Spirosoma aureum: one gene and its partner. The protein of the gene in region 1 binds, or shares a complex with, the protein of each later gene. Links are inferred from orthologs where the notes say so. Each region holds a gene or a part of one and is shown in the gene's direction. Other genes may lie near its edges. The genes, in order: dnaB and dnaG.

The links.
Region 2: the proteins of dnaB (region 1) and dnaG are in contact, whole or in part, in a crystal structure (PDB 2R6A), measured with the Geobacillus stearothermophilus proteins. The link is inferred for Spirosoma aureum from one-to-one orthologs. Residues at the interface, in WP_033016901.1 of Geobacillus stearothermophilus: Ser13, Glu15, Ala16, Gln18, Glu91, Leu92, Asp94, Ala95, Val96, Pro97, Thr98, Ala99, Ala100, Asn101, Tyr104, Tyr105, Ile108; in WP_049624496.1 of Geobacillus stearothermophilus: Lys456, Leu457, Leu458, Pro459, Ala460, Asn463, Ala464, Leu467, Leu535, Leu536, Ile537, Ala538, Gln544, Glu545, Asp548, Tyr549, His552.

Annotation. Positions count from the first base shown.
Region 1 is NZ_CP050063.1:4,780,359-4,791,713, reverse strand. The notes cover bases 4,365-7,237. They hold dnaB (replicative DNA helicase), read left to right. Parts: upstream 4,365-4,945; coding sequence 4,946-6,529; downstream 6,530-7,237. Other genes in these bases: rlmD (23S rRNA (uracil(1939)-C(5))-methyltransferase RlmD), read right to left, coding at 6,583-7,237; G8759_RS18880 (PhoH family protein), read right to left, coding at 4,365-4,585. In the rest of the region: G8759_RS18895 (ComEC/Rec2 family competence protein), read right to left, coding at 1-1,728; G8759_RS18890 (GNAT family N-acetyltransferase), read right to left, coding at 1,725-2,177; G8759_RS18885 (M43 family zinc metalloprotease), read right to left, coding at 2,284-3,639; more of G8759_RS18880, read right to left, coding at 3,620-4,364; more of rlmD, read right to left, coding at 7,238-8,040; G8759_RS18865 (gliding motility-associated C-terminal domain-containing protein), read left to right, coding at 8,113-10,350; G8759_RS18860 (SDR family oxidoreductase), read left to right, coding at 10,413-11,222; G8759_RS18855 (hypothetical protein), read right to left, coding at 11,298-11,355. UniProt on the Escherichia coli protein: The main replicative DNA helicase, it participates in initiation and elongation during chromosome replication. Travels ahead of the DNA replisome, separating dsDNA into templates for DNA synthesis.
Region 2 is NZ_CP050063.1:1,457,041-1,468,521, forward strand. The notes cover bases 4,348-7,346. They hold dnaG (DNA primase), read left to right. Parts: upstream 4,348-4,826; coding sequence 4,827-6,866; downstream 6,867-7,346. Other genes in these bases: G8759_RS05925 (vanadium-dependent haloperoxidase), read right to left, coding at 4,348-4,572; G8759_RS05935 (hypothetical protein), read right to left, coding at 7,043-7,346. Outside these bases: G8759_RS05910 (FKBP-type peptidyl-prolyl cis-trans isomerase), read left to right, coding at 1-691; G8759_RS05915 (carboxy terminal-processing peptidase), read left to right, coding at 791-2,875; G8759_RS05920 (hypothetical protein), read left to right, coding at 2,971-3,210; more of G8759_RS05925, read right to left, coding at 3,241-4,347; more of G8759_RS05935, read right to left, coding at 7,347-7,429; G8759_RS05940 (response regulator transcription factor), read left to right, coding at 7,659-8,354; G8759_RS05945 (LytTR family DNA-binding domain-containing protein), read right to left, coding at 8,365-9,393; G8759_RS05950 (hypothetical protein), read left to right, coding at 9,576-9,746; G8759_RS05955 (lysophospholipid acyltransferase family protein), read left to right, coding at 9,858-10,880; G8759_RS05960 (Rne/Rng family ribonuclease), read right to left, coding at 10,985-11,481. UniProt on the Escherichia coli protein: RNA polymerase that catalyzes the synthesis of short RNA molecules used as primers for DNA polymerase during DNA replication.

The DNA of each region.
Region 1 (11,355 bases):
GTCAGCCGAATCGAGGTCGGTCAGCAGCGTACTTTCGTGGCCAGAAGTCAGGCTAACTGCTGTTCGATGAGGCAGAAAATGAACGGCGAGTCGTTGCTGGTGAGCCTGCTCATAGTCACTCCAGAGCATTGCACCGGAAAGTAGTAATGCACTCATGCATGTAGCCCACAAAAAGGCTCGATGACGAGTCATGACCAGTGCAACACCACACAATAGTACGGCATAGGTAAGCAGCATTGCTACTGGTGTCAGCCATAAACCATCCCAGGCCGCTCCAGGAAGCTGACCGGTTTGTGTTACGGCATAGTTTAAAAGCCAGGCCGTTTTCTGCAAAAGCCAGCCCAACCAATCAGCCAGATAAGGCACCCAGCTAAACGCCAGCGTTGCCATAGCCAGTGGCAATAAAATCTCCGACATGATAATTACGACCGGATTTGCCACCAGAAAATAAGTCGGAAACTGGTGAAAATAGAACACTCCGAGCGGAAAGGTAACGAGTTGCGCCACGATAGCCACTGTCGTTAGCTCCCAAAGTCGATTCAACCATTTATTACGAAATGTAAACAATTGGTTTAGTGATGATTGCCAGGCACCAATTCCTGCCACTGCCAGATAGGACAGTTGAAAACCGGCGGAGAACAAGGCATAAGGATCGAAACATAGGATAAAAAAAGCCGATGCACCTAGCGTATTCATTAGTTGCTGTTGCCGACCGAGCGCATTAGCCAGTATGAGCAGCGTAAACATACCCGCCGACCGAAGTACGGGTGGTGAAAATCCTGTAACGAGGGCATAGAACCACAAAATCACCAATTGCAGTACTGCCATTATGATTTTTCCCCTTGGTCGTTTAATCAGAAAGCTCAGGATGTAAGTCAGAACGGCAAAGAGAATGCCGACGTGCAATCCTGACACCGACAAAATATGAACTGCCCCAGCCGCTGAATAAGCCCGATACAAATCCGCGTCCAGATCGTCGCGAATGCCCAGAATCATGGCATTAACAATACCGTATTCAGCGCGGGAGCCAACTTGTTGAGTAAAAACGCTGTCGGCCCAACGATTAACAACAGTAGCCAGTTTTGTTACCGGATTAGGGGGATCATTACCCACAACCGTTCGTTGATAAGGGCGCAGGTACTGCTGATGATAGATGTTCCGGTAGCTAAGGTAGCGTTTGTAATTAAACTCACCGGGGTTAAGTGGAGGATCGATTGGCCGGGGTGAGCCCGAAACAAGCCATATTTCTCCATAACGGGGCATCCGCTGGCCAGCTTTATCGAGGTACACGATAACCCGACCGCTGATCGATTGCCAGTGGTCACGACCCGTCTTAACAGCCCATTCGCCCTTAGTCATTTCCAGCTCAACGCGGTATGTTCTGGCTCGTTCTTCAGGTTGCGATGCGACTACACCTACATAAGCGCGTAATGATTCACGGAGATGAATACTATTATCGGAACGATTGCTGTCCGTATGCAGGTAGGCAATAGACCAACCCAAGGCGTTAAGTATTAACAACCCTCCAAGGCCTTGCTTGATCTGGATGGGCTTTATAGTCTGATTCGAATGGCGGAGAAATGCCCAACCGAATAGCCCTGTTCCCAGAACTATAGCCAGCAACGGAATAAAAAAGAAATCCGGGAATTGCACATACAGAACAATCCCTGAAATCAACCCTGCCGCATACCGAACAAATGGTTGGCCTCGTGTGCCCAGACCGTTCATTCTTTCGTATAGGCTGAACCGGGTAACACCATTTTATAGTGCTGAATACCAGCCTCTTCGAACATCGGCCCAACGGGTACAAACCCAAAACCCGTATAAAGAGGCATGGCGGTTAACTGGGCATGCAGGTAAATACGTTCGATTGGTTCGGGCTGTTGGCTAAATACATCATCAAGGACGGCCCGAACAAGCGCCTTGCCAACGCCCTGCCCCCGAAACGCCTGAAGAACGGCGAAACGCTCTAACTTAACACCGTTAGATGTGCGTCTCCAGCGGGCAGTACCGCAGGGTTCACCATCGGCGCGAGCCAGAAAATGTGTACTGGTTGATTCAAATTCGTCATATTCCTCCTCAGATCGCACCTTTTGCTCCTCAACAAAAACGGTTCGTCGTATGGAAAAAGCAATTTCCAGCTCCTTAGGATTTGATATTGGTAAAACAGCTATCATAACTTGCCAGTGTTGTAATTTTTCGGGTTACGGTTGCCAAGTATACGATTTATTCTGATAGTTCAGTGCTCGAAATAAGCTTTAAACCATTGCTCAGGCAATCTTTCTACTGAATCAGTAACCGTTTGCTGGAGGATTCACTACCCGTCTTGACCCGTACGACATACAATCCAGTCGTTAATCCACCGATGGGAATAGTTACGCGCGTACTGGGTGCATCGGCGTAATTAAGTGCACGTAACTGCCGGCCACTCATGTCAAAAAGTTCAACCGAAAACGATTGAAATCCCTTTAACTGCACATCTACAGTCGGATCAGACGCTGCCGGGTTCGGATACAGGTTAATGGTCAATGTTTCTGTTTCAGGCAGAGCTGCCACAGACCGGAGAAGTTTTACCCGGCGCGGGCTGAACTGCAACACGGCCCTCATCCGATCGACCTGCCCCTTCGTAAACAGATTCATGCACGCATCCGGTGAATAATCCATGTAATCTTCGGTCAGATCACGGGTCTGTTTACCATTCACACAGGTCGAAAACGTTGTTCGGCATTGTGTCGTTTGATTCGGTGATTTTGTTGGAGGGGTATCGGCTACGTAGTCTTCGGCACAACCATCGCCATCTCCCCAGGTATGAATCAACCCCAGCCAGTGGCCGATTTCATGGGTTGCCGTACGGCCCAATGAGTAAGTAGAACTGGTTACTGTACCTATTTTTCGGCCAAAATACCGATAATCAATCATCGAGCCATCCACAAACTCATTCGAATCACCAGGTAAGCCCTTGATCGTATCGGCCGCCGTCGGAAACTGGGTATAGCCCAGGTAGTTGTTTTGTAAGGTTGTCACCCAGATGTTCAAATAGCGGTCACTTGGCCAGTAAGCAATCTGCGAAAGGAGTACATCATCCGAAAAGATATCAAACGATGATTTCTGGGCGTAATAATGTCGGGTAATTCCCGTCGTTGGCTGACCATTCGGGTCAGTCGTTGCGAGGAAAAATTCAATTTTAGCATCGGCTCCTATCGTGCTCGAATTAAAGCCGTTCGTGCCTTCTTTACGACGATAATCTTCGTTAAGAACCTGAATTTGCGAGGCAATCTGCTCATCGGAAATATTCGGATTGTTGGCCCCGCCAATCTGGCCGGATGCATTACTATGCACCACATGAACAACAATTGGAATCCGGTAAACCGTCTCATCGGCAGCCTGTCGAAGCGAACTACCGTTCGTTTCTGCTTCCTGAATTCGGCGGTTCAGTTCATTAATTTGCTGAAGTCGGTTCGGGTTTCGAACCTGCAAAACCATTTTTTCATAATCGCTGGTGCCACACCGCTTTAGATCCGAGTCTCCTGGTGTCTGTGCCAACGCTGGCGACATCAGAAAGTACATAAAAGAACCGGCCAGCCATAGCCAGTCGGTTCTTAGAAACGTGTTCGTCAGGCTATTGCCCTGCTTTTTCATATGCTGTGATAATTTCCCGCACAAGCCGATGCCGCACAACATCGCGACCGTCAAGTTCGACGAAAGCGATTTCCTTTATCGATTTCAGAATCTCAACAGATTCAATTAGTCCTGATTTCTGCCGATTGGGCAGGTCAATCTGTGATCGGTCGCCGGTGATGATTGCCTTCGACGATGGACCCATCCGGGTCAGAAACATCTTCATCTGCATCGGCGTCGTGTTCTGCGCTTCATCGAGCAGAATAAACGCATTGTTGAGCGTTCGGCCACGCATGTAGGCCAGTGGAGCGATTTCGATGATTCGATTTTCGGTATAAAACTTCAGCTTTTCAGCCGGAATCATATCATCGAGTGCATCATAAATAGGCCGCAGGTAGGGGTCTATCTTTTCCTTCAGATCACCCGGCAAAAAGCCCAGGTTTTCGCCTGCTTCAACGGCGGGGCGCGTAATGATGATTTTCTTTACTTCCTTATTTTTGAGCGCCCTGACCGCAATGGCTACAGCGGTGTAGGTTTTACCTGTACCGGCCGGACCGATGGCAAATACCAGATCGTACTTCTCGGCCGCTTCAACAAGACGTTTCTGATTATCGGTTCTTGCACGTACGACGACGCCACGATTGCCATAAACGAGCACTTCATCATCATCAGGCAGCGCTGGCAGTATTCCCCCGTTACTACCAAGAGGCTGACCGCTATGACTGATGTAGTTCTGCACGTTTTCCTGAGTGATTTTGCCGTACTTTTGATAATGTTCCATCAGCGAATCCAGAATATCACTGATGCGGGTTATCTCGGGCGTAGTGCCTTTGATCCGGATTTCGTTACCGCGTGAAATGATTTTGCTCATAGGGAACGCAGCAGCCACTTCTTTAATGTTGTGGTTCTCTACACCCAGAAAGTCGATGAGCGAGACATTGTCGAGGGTGATGACTTTTTCGACCAAACGATAGTTAGCGTTTAAAATGTGATTCCGAAAAGTAAGCGATTTCTCTTCTTCTACAACACATTTCGCCAAAAAATTATTCGTATATACTAATTTCTTACCGAGTGCGCCCTGTGGATAAAAATGGATGCATTTGTGTGAAGAAATTGCTACCTTGCTGACACTCAGCCTCCTGCCGTTTTTCATATCCTATACGCGAAAATGCCCCTCTACCGTTGCGCAAAAAAAGTATTTTTTTTTCAGGCTGGTAGTGCCAACATTACCAGAATGTTACGGGCAAATCGTGGCTTATATGAACGAAACAACAGTCAACCAGGGCTTGCCTTATGCAGGGATGAATGCGTAAACTTGCAGTAAGAGATGGAAAATAACGCACGCCCTAACCAACACCTTCGCAAACCCTCGGCCTTTGCCGGAGGCCGTCAGCAAGCAGGCAATCACTGGCTCGATACGGGACTTGGTAAACTGCCGCCACAAGCGCTCGATCTTGAAGAAGCGGTGTTGGGTGCGTTAATGATCGAAAAAGATGCCCTCTCATCGGTCGTTGATATTCTTAAGCCTGAAACATTCTATAAAGAGTCTCATCAGCGTATTTATAACGCGATTCTGACCCTATTCGGCAACTCTGATCCGATCGATCTGCTGACGGTTACCAATCAGCTTCGCAAAACAGGAGAGATTGAAATTGTTGGGGGCGGTGGGTTTGTCGCTGAATTAACATTCCGGGTCAATTCGGCGGCTAATATTGAATATCACGCCCGGGTCATTTCAGAACAGGCGCTGAAACGGGCGCTGATCGCGATGTCGTCTACGATTCTGCGCGATGCCTACGAGGATACAACTGATGTGTTTGAACTCCTCGACCGCACGGAGCAATCGCTCTTCAAGATTTCGGAATCGAACATCAAGAAGAATTACGCCGACATGAGTACCATTGTCCGGATGGCCTTAAATGAACTGGAAACCAAGAAAAACCAGGAAGGGCTAACCGGCGTACCATCAGGCTTTACGAATCTGGACCGGGTAACGTCGGGCTGGCAACCCACTGAATTGATCATTCTGGCGGCCAGGCCAGCCATGGGTAAAACTGCGTTTGTGGTTTCGGCGCTCCGGAATGCGGCTGTCGATCATGGTAAACCAGTTGCCATATTCTCGCTGGAGATGTCGTCGGTCCAGTTGGTTAATCGTCTTATTTCGGCCGAAGCCGAGATCGATTCCGAAAAAATCAGAAAAGGAACGCTGGCCCCCCACGAATGGACGCAATTACACCACAAAATTCAACGGCTGACCGAAGCGCCCATTTTCATTGATGATACCCCTGCCCTATCCATTCTGGAATTGCGGGCAAAATGCCGTCGTCTGAAAGCGCAGCACGACATTCAGATGGTCGTTATCGATTACCTTCAGCTGATGTCGGGCGATACGTCGGGGCGGGGTGGTGGCAACCGCGAACAGGAAATTGCGTCGATCTCACGGGCACTTAAAAACCTGGCGAAAGAACTGAACGTGCCGGTTATTGCGCTGTCGCAGTTGAGCCGGGCCGTTGAAACGCGCGGTGGCGATAAGAAACCACAGCTTTCTGACCTTCGGGAATCAGGATCAATCGAGCAGGATGCCGACATGGTCTGCTTCCTCTACCGTCCTGAATATTATAACATTACGCAGGATGAAAACGGCAATTCAACCGCTGGTATCGGCGAAGTAATCATCGCTAAAAACCGAAGTGGTTCGCTCGATACAATCCAGCTCCGGTTTATTAACAAGTTCACCAAATTCTGTGATCTGGATTCGTATTTTGAACCCGTTCCCACTCAGGGATTCAGTCCGGATACAAACGGATTGAGTAGTTTCGATTCACCACCCATGGGTAATGTCTTCAAAAGCAAGGCAAACGACCGATCCAACTTCGGTAATGCCGATCCAAGCCAGGAAACGCCATTTTAAATCGATGAGGTCTTTTTAAACCTATAAGGTCATAAAGACCTTATAGGTTTGGGTTATCGTTTCACCAATAGAGCTACATTTTCTACGTGGTGGGTATGCGGAAACATATCGACTGGCTGCACATCGGCAACCCGATACCCTTCGTCCAGAATTCCAAGATCACGCGCTTGGGTTGCCGTATTACAACTGACATATACAATACGCTCAGGAGCCGCTTTTAGCAGTTGACGGGTAACAGCTTCATCCATGCCCGCTCGGGGTGGATCAGTGATCACTACTTCCGGACGACCATGCTGATCAAAGAAACCATCCGTCAAAATGTCACGCATATCACCTGCAACAAACGTCGTGTTGGTGATCCCATTTACGTCGGCGTTGACACGGGCATCAACTACGGAGGCTTCGACGTATTCGACACCGATCACATGCTGCGCCTGTCGGGCAACGAACAAGGCGATTGTTCCCGTACCGGTATATAGATCATAAACCCGTTCGCGCCCCGTCAGCCCCGCCCAGTCGCGGGCAACTTTATAGAGATTAAACGCTTGTTGCGCATTGGTCTGGTAAAACGATTTGGGTCCAACCCGAAAGGTCAATGGTTGCGGCTCTCCGCCAAGACCACTACCCGCATCCATTAACTCTTCAATATAGGGTTTACCACCCCAATTAATGACCTCCTGGTCCTGATAGCTATCGTTTTTCTTGGTGTTGATGATGTAGTTCAACGACGTGATCTGCGGGAAAGTAGTTTGCAGGAATGTCAGCAATCCGTTCAGTATTTCCGGCTCATCCTGTGCAACCTGCACCGTCACCATGAGCTGACCGGAGGAAGCTGTTCTAATGATAAGAGTCCGAAGAAAGCCCGTATGTACTTTCAGGTTATATAAAGTTAAATCATGCCGGTTCACATAGTCGGCAACTGCCAGCCGGATGGCATTCGACGGATCGGGTTGCAGATAACAGTGATTGATCGGCAGTACTTTATCGAACCTACCCGGCACATGAAACCCAATTGCTCTGGGGTCGACAGGCTGGCTGGTACCCAGTTCGGCCTGTGTTATCCATCGGCCTTCGGCGCACGTAAATTCAAGTTTATTGCGGTAATATTGAGTCGGTTCAGCCGCCATTATCGGGCGAATGTCGGGCAATTGCACTTTACCAATTCGTGTCAAATGATCGACAACCTGCTGGTGTTTGAACCGCAATTGTTCATCGTATCGAATATGCTGCCATTTACACCCGCCACACGTACCAAAATGTTCACAAAAAGGTTGCGTTCTGACCGCCGAAAATTCGTGTATACGCTCAGCAACAGCTTCCCTGTATTGCTTTTTTTTGTTCGTGATTCGGAGGTCAACCACGTCGCCGGGAGCTACGCCTGGCCCGCCCGTTGGATTTTCTACGAAAATTACGCCCTCTTCGGTACGTACAATACATTTGCCCTCGGCTGCAACGGCATCGACCAAAACCGCGTACAACCGTTCGGGGGCTTTATGACTCCTTCTACGCATAAGTCTCCTAAAAAACCGCTAATTTAAGCAGCCGTTTCCGGACGGTCTTACTTTACCTAACCAATTCCTTTTATGGTGCATCTATACCGTAGACGCTTGTTGATGATGGGGATAATCAGTTTATTGCTGATTGTCAGTGGGGTTGTACGCGCTACGCATATCGTTGGAGGTGAATTAGAACTGCGTTATCTCGGTCCGCAGAGCGCCTATTCTCACCGAATTAATTTAAATCTTTATTTTGATGATGTGAATGGCGACCAGGGAGCCGATGATGGGCGCGTATCGGTCGGTGTTTTTTCGAAACGAACGAACGAACTTATTGGATTCGTGCCACTCAATCGGGTGAGCAGTGAATATGTTCCTTACACCAATAACAGCTGTCAGACGGCGATGCTGCGAACCCGGCTTATACGGCACACGCTGGATATCAATCTTGATCCGAATGTGTTTAACGATCCGGGTGGGTATTACTTATCCTGGGAACGATGCTGCCGCAACAGCAGCATTGTTAATTTGCAAAATCCCGGCGATGCAGGGTCAACATTTTATTTGGAATTTCCTGCCCTGTCAACCAAAAATTCATCCCCTGTTTTTACCGTTCCTAAAGGGGATTATGCCTGCATTGGTCAGCCGTTTAGCCTTGACTTTAGTGCCAAGGACGCGGATGGTGACAGTCTGAGCTATACCATTGTAACCCCTTTCAATGGATTTAGCAACCGTGGCACGCCTAACCCTGGTGCGTTAAACCAGCTTAATAATCCTATTTTCTATCCGGGGCCCTACCCGCCCGTTACCTGGATCGCGGGCGTTTCGGTTGCAAATGAAATCCCTGGTACCCAGCCACTACAGGTCAATGCGCGCACCGGGCTCTTGACCGTAACGCCCAATCGCGTGGGGCTCCATGTGTTTTCGGTGCAGGTGGATGAATTTCGAAAAGGAGTTCGGATTGGGCGCGTCCGGCGTGACTATCAGGTATTGGTGGTAGATTGTCCTAAAAACGATCCGCCAAAGTTACTCTTCAGGCCGGAAGGACAGGCAAAGTTCTATACACAGGGCACCGTGTTAACAATTGCCGAAAAAGATACCAATTGTCTTGACCTGTATGTTACCGATCCAAATCCCAACCAACGCATTCGGATTATTAATATGAGTGGATCGCTGCCCGGCCTCACCCTGGCTCCTGGCGACTTGTTTACCCGAAGTACGAGCGATACCTTACGAACCAAATTCTGTTTTGGGCGTTGTGTTGGTGGAAATGGCCAGCCCTTTACGCTATTGATTCGGGCCACCGATGAAGGGTGCCCACAAGGGTTGAGCGATACAATAAGCATCCGGCTGAACATTATTCCTTCCCCGAACAATAAACCGGTTGCTACTACGGACTTACCCAGTAACAAAGGAAATGCCACGGTTGGATCGTCATTAACCTTTACCGCATTTGGCAACGACATCGACAACGACAATATCACGATTCAGGCCGTTGGGCGTGGCTTTACGCTGGCACAGGCAGGAATGACATTTGGTTCGGCAACGGGGGTTGGCAAAGTCGCCCAACCGTTTACCTGGAAACCATCCTGCACCGATGCTACCCGTTCCGAATACATCGTGGATTTTATTGTAACCGATACCCGCTGTAATCGCAACCTGCGCGACACCGTATCGGTCAATTTAGCGGCCACTGGATTACCCAGTAAGCCGCCAACCGTTCGCACAACGCTCTCGCAACAGGTAGTCGAACTAACCGTTGGCCCCAAAGATTCAGTGGGTAGCGCCTTCACGGTTATTGGCGATGATCCCGACCGCGACACGATCCGGCTATCGGCGGTCGGCCGGGGATTTGACTACAAAGCCATGGGCATGAACTTTACCGACAAAACCGGACCCGTGGCTCTCCAATCCTTATTCGGCTGGAAACCCACCTGCGAACTGATGGCCGGTAAGTCGGAAGCTACGTTTGTGGTTGATTTTATAGCCGACGACCGATCCTGTCAGCCTAAACATACCGACACCACAACGGTCATCTTTCACGTAAAAGATCCATCAGTGGCTGCCGACATTAAAGTACCGAACGTTTTTACGCCCAATGGCGATGGTTACAATGATTTTTTTGCCGTGAATGGTCTGCCCGAAAATTCCTGTGCTGAGCAGTTTAATAAGGTTGAAATCTCGAACCGTTATGGACGGACGGTCTTTACCTCCAGTGATCCTAAATTTCGCTGGCTCGGCACGAATGATCCGGCAGGGACCTATTATTACCTCATCCAAACCACGACCCGAACGTTTAAAGGTCCTGTAACGCTAATTCGGTAAGAGGGCAACTGATTATCATACGTACCCTTTTACTGAATTCCCTTATCTTCGCATCCACGATTATGAAGGATAAAGTAGTTCTCATTACAGGGGCATCGTCGGGAATTGGCCGTGCGCTTGCGTTTGCGTTTGGCCGCGAAGGGGCCCGTATTGTTATCTGTGCCCGTAAAGCGGAAGCACTTCAGGAAGTTAGTACTGACTTGCAACAGGCAGGTATCACAGTCCTTTCGCTCATTGCCGATGTTAGCCGGGAAGCCGATGTTCAACAGCTAATTGAACAAACCATTGCCCGATTCGGAAGACTGGACATACTCATCAATAATGCAGGCATTTCAATGCGCTCCATGCTGATTGACACCGATCCTGCAGTGATCCAGAAAGTGATGGACATTAACTTTATGGGCACCGTTTATGCCACTCGTTATGCACTCCCTCATATTCTGAAAACCAAGGGCTCAATCGTTGGTATATCGTCTATTGCCGGTTACCGCGGACTTCCCGTGCGAAGTGGTTATTCAGCCTCAAAATTCGCGATGAATGGTTTTTTAGAGGCTGTACGGACGGAGTTATTGCATACAGGAGTTCACGTTTTAACAGCCTGTCCTGGCTTCACTGCATCTAACATTCGTGTTTCAGCCCTCGATGCCCACGGCCAGGCAAAGGGCGAAACCATGCGTGACGAAAGCAATATGATGAGTGCAGAAGAGTGTGCCGACTACATACTGCGGGCCGTAAAATCACGTAAACGCGAACTCATCCTGACAACGCAGGGGAAATTGACTGTTTTCATTAACAAATGGCTGCCCGCCCTTGCTGACAAACTCGTGTTCAATACGCTGGCCAAAGAGAAAGACTCTCCTCTTAAGAAATGATTGAGTGGTTGAATGATTGAATGGAATTACACACGACTCATTCAACCACTCAATCATTTAATCATTCTATCATTTCTAGATAACCCAGACATTATCGCGTCGGATGTAGTATAATTCATTGTGCCAGAACACC
Region 2 (11,481 bases), 3.3 Mb from region 1 along the record:
GCCAGCTGTTAAAAAGCCCGTTGCGGCTAAGCCCGCTTCTGCCGCTAAACCAGCCACAACTGGTGCCTTGGTATCATCTCAGGATTCAATTAGCTATAGTATTGGCCTTTTTATGGCGCAAAATCTGAAACAGCAAGGCATGACCGACCTGAATAGCGCTTTACTCACACAAGGTCTTGAAGATGCATTACAAGGGCAAAAGACGAAATTGTCTCAGGAACAGGCAGGCCAGCTACTGAATGCATATGCCCAAAAACAGATGGCCGTTCGGAATGCCGAAAGCCTGAAAGTTTCTTCTGAAAATAAAAAGATTGGTACCGCTTTTCTGACCGAGAATAAAGCGAAGGCAGGTGTAGTGACAACAGCTAGTGGATTACAGTATTCTGTTGAAAAAGAAGGAACCGGTGCTAAACCAACAGCCACGGATCGTGTTAAAGTACATTATACGGGTCGATTGCTGGACGGAAAAGTATTCGATAGCTCCGTTGAACGTGGTCAGCCTGCCGAATTTGGCGTGAACGAGGTCATTAAAGGATGGACAGAAGCGCTCCAGTTGATGCCGGTTGGTTCTAAATGGAAACTGTACATTCCTTCAGATCTTGCTTACGGCGATCGGGGAGCTGGTGCTGATATCAAACCAGGCTCAACACTGGTCTTTGATGTCGAATTGCTTGATATTGTTAAACAATAAGTGAATGGTGAATAAACGAATGGGTGAATTCGTACGGAATACAGACTTAATTCACTCATTCGCTCATTTATACATTCGCAATTAACTTGGGTAATGTAGATGAAGAAGTATCTGGTGACCCTATTGCCCGTGCTGATGCTAAGCTTTCAGCCGGATTCGCCTTCAGGAGCTTCCACTCCGGGCGGTGCACCCCTTCAGGGGGCGCTAACGTCGTCTCCAACAGACGACCTGAAACCATCTATCTCGCAGGAGAAAGTAGAAACGTTAGTGGCTAAACTCTTAACGACCTACCATTACCGCAAGGTGCGCCTGAACGATTCGCTGTCATCCGTCGTATGGGATAATTATTTGAAAGAGGTCGATAACAGCAAAACATACCTGCTGGCGTCAGATGTAGCCGCTTTCGAGAAATATCGTTACCAGATTGACGATGCGCTCGTTAACGGTGATCTTACGGCGGCCTATGATCTCTACAATGTGTTCCGGAAACGCTACCAGGAGCGTAGCGATTTTATCAAGGATCAGCTTAAAAAACCATTCTCATTTACTGCCGACGAAACGTTCAATACCGATCGCGAAAAAGCCGCCTGGCCTAAAACGGTAGACGAACAAAATGAACTCTGGCGTAAGATTCTGAAAAATCAGGAGCTGGAACTCCGTTTGGGTAGCCGTAAGGATAGCGCCGTTACGGCCTTGATGACTCAACGCTACACGAACCTCGACAAAGCAATTAACCGCATTAAGAGCGCCGACGTGTTTCAAATGTATATGAACTCGTTTGCGGAGGCTCTTGACCCACATACAAATTACCTGTCGCCTACTAATGCCGATCGTTTCAATCAGGAAATGAGCCAATCGCTGGAAGGTATTGGCGCTATGCTTCGCGAAGACGGTGACTATATCCGTATTACCGATGTTCTGCCCGGTGGACCGGCTTTCAAGAGCAAACTGCTCAATAAAGACGATAAGATTGCGGGTGTAGCACAGGGCGATAACGGCCCAATGGTCAATACCATGAACTGGCAGGTCGATGATGTTGTCAAGCTCATCAAAGGACCCAAAGGTACCGTTGTTCGGTTGCAGGTTATTTCGCCTAATGCTTTGGCTGGTGCTCCCCCAAAAGAGATTCGGCTGGTACGTGAGAAAATTAAGCTGGAAGAGCAGCGCGCCAAGAAAGAAGTCATTGAAGTATCCGACAATGGTCGGCCTTTTAAGATCGGCGTTATCAACATTCCGATGTTCTATCGTGATTTTGAGGGAGCCCGGAAGCGCGAAGAAGGCTTTAGCAGCACAACAAGTGATGTTAAAAAGTTTGTAGAAGAACTGAAAGGCGAAAAAGTTGACGGTATTGTGATCGATCTGCGCGACAATGGGGGTGGTTCTCTGACCGAAGCCATTAACCTGACCGGATTGTTCATTCCGAAAGGCCCCGTAGTGCAGGTTCGTGAGTCAACAGGCGAAACAGAGGTATATACAGACCCTGATCCATCAGTAACTTACGATGGGCCAATGGCCGTGCTTGTAAACCGTTTCAGCGCTTCAGCTTCGGAGATTTTTGCTGCAGCTATTCAGGATTATAAGCGTGGTATTATTGTTGGTGGACAGACATTTGGTAAAGGAACCGTTCAGACCCTGATCGACCTGAATCAATGGTTGCCCAAAGAGCCGGAGAAAGTTGGCCAGGTGAAGATGACGATACAGAAATTCTATCGCATCAATGGTAGCAGCACACAGCATAAGGGCGTTACACCGGATATTGAACTCCCATCCGCTTTCTCGGCTGAAGAGTATGGAGAAAGCTCACAGCCAAGTGCGCTGCCCTGGGATCAGATTAACTCAACTCGCTATGAGCAATCGCATGGCCTGGACGATAAAATTTTAACCCGCCTGCGCGACCGTTTCGATCAACGCCTTAAATCAGATCCAGAATTGAAGCAGTTGGCTCAGGATTTGGCTGATTTCAAAAAAGCGAAAGAGAATACGGTTGTATCGTTGCAGGAAGCTAAGCGCCGGAAAGAACGGGATGAGGCTGAACGCAAGCGTGCCGCGGCTAATAAAGTTTCGCAGGTAACGGCTCCAGTGGACGAAACCGGATCACCTACTGCACCTAAGAAGAAAAAAGATCTGTATCTAACTGAGGCAGGTTTGGTGCTGGCAGATTACATTCTGGCAGTTAATAAATAACTCGGGTACGATTACCGGATCACTAAACGAAAACCCTGCATAGCAACCAGTTATGCAGGGTTTTCGTTTAGTGATCCGGTAAAATCAACAATAAAATGTGGTATTTCCTGATCAAGCAAGCAGATCTTGAAACGAGACAGTACCGGGCTTTGCAGAAAAAAGCCTCACTGACCGAAGTAGAGCTCTTTAATGAACCTTATGTGAACTGGTATATATTTTCAGTCGAGAAGGGATCTTACCCTGCTTTTATGAATTATCTTGACCTGGAGGGCATTAGCTATGACCTGAACGCTGATCGCCCTAGTAGAGACGAAATGCTGGCAGGCATGCGATAAGGCGCGCTGTAATCAGGTTGATTACAGCATTTATTTTTTCCAGATCAGCGCGTTAATGTTAGCACCTATTTTCTTTCCCTCAGCCAATCCTGTTTCATTATCCTGGCGGGTATGAATATTACCAAAGAAGCGCGAATCTGCCGATTCCTGAGCTGATTCCATAAACGATTTAAAGGATCGAGGCTTAAATTCAACATTTCGGCTTACGTCTTTTTCACGACCCACGTGCGAGTCGTCAGTAAAAGCGAAGTTATCGCCATATAGATCAGACAGAACTGTAGCCGCTGAAGACGATTGTGTTGCATGGCCTGATGGGTAGCCAGGAAAGGGCGGGGCCGGCCAGAATGGAATCCATTTTGGGTCAATAGCCAGCCGAACGTAGGTATAGGGACGGAGATTGTTATATACGAATTTACACCGCCAGCACAGAACAAAAGCATCAGAAACGGCAATGCCTGTTCTGGCGAATGTTTCGGCGGCTTTCGCCAAATTTGCTTTCGCCGTTTTCACCGCGATGGTAGCGATACTATATGAATGGCCCGGAGGAGTGAAGGTATCGGTTGGGTTATCGGCCCACCAAACGGCAATTTCTTTTTCTACCTGGGTTAAATTCTTCGATTTCGCATAAACATCGAGATACTGTGCGAATATTGATGACTTAACATCAGTAGAATACGACAACGGTTTAGGCATTGGTAAGTCGTTGTTCGCTTTTAAAAACGTTCGGTTCTGGCCCCAATATGGTTGCATTGGAATTTTTAACCCATTTTCGGTTGGTTGCCAGAGTCCAGGGCCAGTAGGTACCACATAACTAGCCGGGAAGTTTCGATTATAACCTTCATGCCCTCCGTCGGTTTTTGACCACTCAAAGAGTGCATCGGCTATCTTTTGTCCAAATGCGATTGATCGTTGATTGGCGGGCTCATCCGACTCTTTAAATTGAGCGTTCAAGACTTTCTCCAGAGAATCAATCAGTGCTTTATTGGCGGCCGACGTAGTGACGTATAAATTTCGAATGATGCTCGCTTGTGCCGCGTTGGCACTTAATGCCCAATTGTAGGTTTGATTTGCCTCGGGTAAGGGCAATGTCGTTAAACCCTGAAGCTGCCCGGCCAATGATTGATGGTCGGGCAGACCCGGAACAATCGCTTCATACATGGCTATCCCCGCATAGCCATACGCACGTGATGCTACCGTGGGTGAAAAACCGGCCGTTGTTTTTGTTAACTTCAGTTGGAGGCTTGCCCATTGAATGGCTACATCAGCACTATACTGATCAGCTGTTTTACCGGTTGGTGATCCAGTGCCCGGTTGGGTTGGGTCAACTGGTTGAACACGACAGGCATGGACAAATACAAGCATAAATGCTATTGCCCATATGCCGAGTCGTTGATAGATTTTACTTAATGACGGTGGTAAATAATCGTTCATACGCTACAAGTTGAAGTATTGATCAGTAACCACAAAAGCGTCGGATTACTTGAATATAGCTCCATTGTGCAATAATGTTGCCAGACGGCAGGGTAACATTATTGTTTTTATGACAACAAAATTCCGAAAGGGTCAACTTTCAGCGTAAATTTGACTTCTCATTCTCACTGGCTTCTCCGCTTTGCATGCGAATTCCCGAAGAAACTGTTGACCGAATCCGACAGGCTACTGATATTCTGGAAGTAATCAATGATTTTGTCTCGCTTAAGAAACGAGGCAGTAATTACATTGCGTGCTGTCCATTTCATAATGAGAAAACACCTTCTTTTAACGTTAATCCAACGCGTCAGATTTATAAGTGTTTTGGTTGTGGGAAGGCTGGTGATTCGGTAAAATTCGTAATGGATATCGAAAACATCGGTTATGGTGAAGCACTGCGTTATCTGGCAAAGAAGTATGGCATAGAGATTGAAGAGCAGGAGCAAACACCTGAAGATCTTCTACGCCAGAATGAGCGCGAGAGCCTGCTTATTGTACTGAATTTTGCCAAAACATTTTTTCAGGAAGCCTTACAAAAATCAGATGAGGGTAGAGGTATTGGCTTGAGCTATTTCAGGGAACGGGGTTTTACCAATCCAACCATTGAAGCATTTGAACTTGGCTATAGCTTTGACCAATGGGATGCGCTAATGCAGGAAGGGTTGCGTAAAGGCTACAACCGCGATCTTCTTGAGAAAGCCGGACTGATCCTGGTCAAAGAGGGTGCCGATGGCCGGAGCCCAAAAACGTTTGACCGGTTCCGGGGACGGGTTATGTTTCCCATTCATAATGTTTCCGGTCGTGTCATTGCCTTTGGCGCGCGTATTCTCAAAACAGACAAGAGCCAGCCCAAGTATCTAAATTCACCCGAAACGACAGTTTATCATAAAAGCCAGGTTCTCTATGGAATTTATCAAGCTAAACAGACTGTTAGACAGGAAGATGTTTGTTATTTAACTGAAGGATACACCGACGTAATCTCACTTCATCAGGCGGGAATAAAGAATGTAGTTGCCTCATCGGGAACATCACTTACCACCGAGCAAATCAGGCTTATTGCGCGTTTTACACCCAATATTACAATCTTATACGATGGTGATGCTGCCGGTATAAAAGCAGCTTTACGTGGTCTTGATATGGTGCTTGAGGAAGGTCTAAACCTGAAACTACTTCTCTTGCCCAACGGTGAAGACCCAGACAGCTACGTTCATAAAGTTGGTGCCGAAGAGTTTAAAGCCTATATAAAGGCGAATTCGAAGGATTTCATTGATTTCAAAGCCGGGCAGTGGCTTGCAGAAGCCGGTAATGACCCGAATAAACGTGCAGAAGGAATCTCGGATGTATGTGCCAGTATCACTAAAATACCTGATCCCTTAAAGCGACAGACACTTTCGCAACGGGTTGCCCAGGTTTTCCATGTGAGTGAGCAGTCGGTTATTTCTGAGATAAATCGCCTGCTTAGGAAACAACAGGAACAGAGTCAGAAGGATTTTGATCGCCAGGCACGTCAACAGACCACTGTACAGAATGAACCGACGGTTGATGAACTGAATGCGTTATTTGCTGATGCAGGCATTAATGGTGTTGAGCCAGCTATTTCTAACAGAACGCCTGTTGATGCTCCTGGTGAGCGTATAAAAGCCGTACGGACCCCTTTATCGTATCAGGAAGAAGAGTGTATTCGACTTTTGATTAATTATGGCGCTCGTGAACTCGAACCAGGTATTACACTTTGTCAATATATCTTAAGCGAGCTTCATGAAATTGAATTTCAGACGCAGCCTTATGATTTAATTCTAAGCCTGTTTCGTGAAGGTTACCATCGGGGTGATATTTTAACCGCTGGTGATTTTCTTAATCGTCGGTCACCCAGCGAAATAGAAATGCAGAATCAGGCAATTCATCTGACAACACCTCGCTATGAAATTAGCGAAGGTTGGCTAAAGCACGAGATATACGTACCCTCAGAAGAAGAAATTGGTATTCTGGCTGATTCAGCCTACAGAAATATTTTACGCATTAAAAAGATGCTGGCTGAACAACGCATGACTACGTTGCAACAGGAACTTCGCGATGCTAATGGGAAAACGCCTGAAGAAGCAGACCAGCTTCTTACAGAGTTCATGCATTATAAACGGATTGATGTAGAGATATCACGCTTACTAGGCACTGTAATATCCGGATGATGTAGGTATATCCTGCAAAAAAACTGCAGAATGTGCACTTGGCAATTGATCAGGTTTTAATTCGGTCAATTACCTGTTTTGCCGGGTGGCGTAGTAATTTTTTACTATAAGTACTCATAAAAAAAGCTTCCTGACTAGTCAGGAAGCTTACCTTTATCAAGCGGGAGAGGTGAACACTATGCAAGAGCTACTGTTTTGACTGATGGAGTCAATTCAGCATCGATTTCTCGGTTCAGTTCAGCTAGCAGACGAGCGTGCGAGTGAAGTTGACCTGGTTTAGAAGGTTGCGATGAGCGGCCGTTTTTCTGGCCAGTCATATCCAACATCAAAGTCATCAATACATCACTCATGTGATGACGTAATGTGATCAGTTTACGCAATCGTGGCCGGTTCGTAGTTGCTTGCCGACGACCAGCAGACTGGAGCGAGTTGATGACCTCAGTGAGTTTGGCGTAGCGACGATGAAACTGTTCAGTCGCTTCTACCCATTCCATAATTATGTTTTGTATCTCGGTCGAGGACGCTTCGTAAGCGGACGACACTGTTTCTTCCTGGATCATCATACGCTAGTTTCTGAATAGACAGATATTTGGCTGATGATCAAAAGTAGTACGGTACTATAAGGTAAAACAAGTCGTTTTGCGTGAAATCACCATTTCTCCGGACGAAATCACCCATATAATATCACCCATTTCGTTGATTTCATCCGGAGAAATGGTGATTTCAGTAAGTTGCTATTGCTTATAGAGTGATTTGGATAGTAGATTCAACCACTCGTTACATCTTATAGATATGAATCAGCCACCGATAGATCAGGAAGCCACAAAGAATTTCGCACTACGTCGACGGGATTTCTCGATTCTTGTGGCGCAGTCTGAAGTGTTCAACTGCGAAGTGTTAAGCCAATTATTAAAGGAACAAGGCTACAATGTTGTTGGGCGCGCCGTTGAGATGGAGGACACGCTTCAGCAAATTCGTGTCAAGCGTCCGCAGTGTGTAATTCTGGAGTCAGAAATATCGGGCCAGCGGACCTTTGATATAGTACAAGAGATGCAGGAGGCTAATTATCAGACCAAGTTTATTCTCTATACCAGTAAACCAGATTTACGTATGATCGCCAAAGCCATGCAAATGGGCTTTTTTGGCTTTTTATACGCTAGTGATGGTTTAGATGAACTTTATCGCTGTTTCCAGACGGTTAGTTCTGGAGGATGTTACTATAGTAATGGCTTCATGAATCTGCTTAAGAACTTTGGTGTCGAGGTCATATCAGATACAACCCGAAATGAATTAAGCAGACTGAGCGATCGTGAACGAGAAGTTTTGCGTATGATTGCTAATGGCTTGACAGCTAATGAAATAGCTGATCAGCTTGGGATTAGTTACCGAACAGCCGTAAACCATAAAGCACATATTGCAAAAAAGCTGGAGCTTAGCAGTTGCCGCCAGTTACCTCGTTATGGTATTTCAGTAAAGAGTTACTTATGAGAAAGGACTATTAAGAAGCCAAAATGAAGGAATCGGTGGAACTATCGGCGTAGGGACGCTGATTGTTACCATTACCCTGTAACCATTCACGAAATTCCTGCATACGAGCACGAGGGACGACTATTTCGTGCCGATCAGGTGTATTCAAACGAACAATGTATTTACCATTTTCCCAATAAGCGTAGTTGAGAACCGATTGTCGGTTCACAATGTAATCCCGTTTTATACGGAAAAAACGGCTTGGGTCTAACTCAGTCTCTAACTCGTTTAGGGTTTTTCCAACTAAATATTGTCCCTTTTCGAGTTGGGCATAATAATAACGATCTTCAATGGTGAAAAAGTAAACATCTTCAACGGGAAAATCAAGTTCACCGTGCTGATTTTTACCTTTTAGGTGTGATAAATAGTTATTCGGAGAGGGATTTACAGCTGTTGTTTGTGCTGCTAAGGCTGCCTGTGCAGCCTGGACAGCTAATTGAGCCTTATTTTCGGCCGCTTCCTGAGCTTCCTGTCGCTGTTTGAAATAATCAGAGATCAAGGAGACATTGAGCGTTGTGTAGCCAATTAAAAATATAGGGATCAAATAACGGAAATAAATGGCCATCGTAAATGTGCCACCTAAATAACTATGCCAATAATTGGAAAAGGTGTAATTCGGAAAGGCTTCTAAAAAAAAACGGGCTGTTTGTGTGGCAGGGTTAAACAGAAAGTAAGATAACAGTATGGTTGGAAGAAAAGTCAGTTCATACCGGCTTATATCTTTTAATGTTAATCCAACAGAGCTTAGCTTAAGTCGAATGTGTTGTTGATCGAGTAAAGTTGTCAAAATAACAACTGTGCAGATTTCAGGTAAGAAGAGATTCTTGAAAAGTGCACTGATATAAGGGAAAAACCCGCCCGCACGGGCAACAAGGGCCAATTTGGGATTATAAGCAATAGTCCACGATAGCCCTTCTATAATCAAAACCACACACAGCAGAAGCCCAATACTATAAATGGGTTTTCTCAGAAGTATCCTGGTGAGGTATATGACTTTCATGCGTCCCTTAGCAAAAATCCGGACTAAAATAGTGGTAATAATTGACTAATCCAATATGGTAGAATGAGAATTTTCTGCGATTGATGACCCTGCCTGGCTGATCTAATTTTGTATCAGTCAAACGGCGCAAACAAACCAGCGCTAATCAGGCAACTAACATTCAATCGAAAAACAGAAAAATCATGAAAAAGCAATTCGCCATCAAAGCAGTTCAGGTCTCTAAAGCTATCACGTTGTCTGCCGCTAAAAAAGAGTCTTCCAAATTACTATGGCTGTTTGAAGACAGCGTGTGCTGTGGAAGTTTTACTCCAACATTTCAGGGACTTACCCCTAAAACATCCTTCTCTCTTTAATTTTATCAGTATAAGACTATGCCGTCTTCACTGCGTCTTTACAAACAAGAACTTACCCGTTGTCGTGATCACTTCCGGCAGCTTAACCTACAAAAGGAAAGGGGGTATCTGATGAAACTCACTACGTTCTCAGCGAACGTTGAAAACATCATGCCGTCTATACCTCGTAGCGAACATGAAACACTGTTTCAGGAGTTATTGTTACAACAGATCTTTACAAACTTCGATCAGAAGTGCCTAACGGCTGGCGATCTTGTAAAGACGCGAGGAGCGCAGGAATATCTTGCCAAACAAGACGGCCCCAGGATTTACTGTACCTATCACCTTGGCTCATATCGGCTCCTGACAAGTGTGTTGTTTCGCCGGGGAGTAGATTGCATATTGCTGGTCGGTAACAATATGAACCGCACCCAGGGTGACGATATGACAGAACATATTGAGGCTCTGCGAGAGAAACATGGTTTGACAAATGTCTTCCGTGTTGTTGAAGCGGGGCATCCATCGGCGGGATTAACGGTTCTGCGTGAGCTGAAAGCCGGTCGATCACTAATTGTATTTGTAGATGGCAGTCCAGAAACGGCTCCTGAGCCTGGCGAAGAGGATAAATTCCTATCAGTTCCGTTGGGGAGCCGTAGTGTCCTGACCAGAAAAGGCGTAGGCTACCTGTCACATGCCACTGGAGCGCCAATAATACCGGTTGTCAGTTATCGACAGCCTGATCTGACAAACGTTCTGCATTGTCTTGATCCGATTCGACCGATTCGGAATAGTGATCGGGATATGTATTGCCGTGAGGCAATGACGCAACTTTATAAGGCTTTTTGGCCTTATCTGAAGCGATACCCGGCTCAATGGGAGGGTTGGACATTTATCCACTTATTTTTAGAGCCGGAGCTAGCAAAAAATACGCGGTTTAATGGTTGGCCATCGCGACCGACCTTTAATCAGGACCGCTATTCACTTTGCGATCTGGAACAGGCACCGATTCTTTTTGATCGGCGACTCTATCAGACCTATGAAATTACGGAAGACCTGCGTGATCTGCTTCTAAACATCAACTCAGTTGATTCGGTAGAAGGACTCGTCGGAAAAGAGATGTTCGGCGAGTTAATGGAAATGGAGGTTCTCCGCTAAGACACTTCCTTCATAATTGAAAACGGGCTCAATCCATTCAATGGATTGAGCCCGTTGATTTATAAAGGTTTATAGGCCTTCTTTTAGAGGATTACTAGAAGAATCTAGGCGCCACTGCCTGTTTCAATCTCTTCACCAGATTTATTGAAGAATTTGAAATTCACAATACCTAATGAACTGTCTTTAACGAGTTTGATCCATGATTTATACTTCATATACCATTGGATTTGTTTGGAGTATAATCCCTTGGTATAATAGGCATATAAAAATGGGTGCATTGCGATTGAAATACCGCGCTCATTTTGTTTTGTCAAAATGTAATCGAGATTGTTTTCGATCACATCAGTAACCAGAACACTAGCCTGAATGGTACCAGTGCCACCGCATGTTGGGCAAACCTCGCGAGTAACAATGTTCATTTCGGGCCGTACACGCTGACGTGTTATTTGCATCAGCCCAAATTTGGTCAGGGGTAAAATCGTAAACTTCGAGCGGTCAGTTTTCATCTCATCGCGCATGATGTCCTGCAGAAGCTTTTTGTTTTCTGCTTTCTTCATGTCAATAAAATCAACGACGATAATGCCGCCCATATCACGCAGCC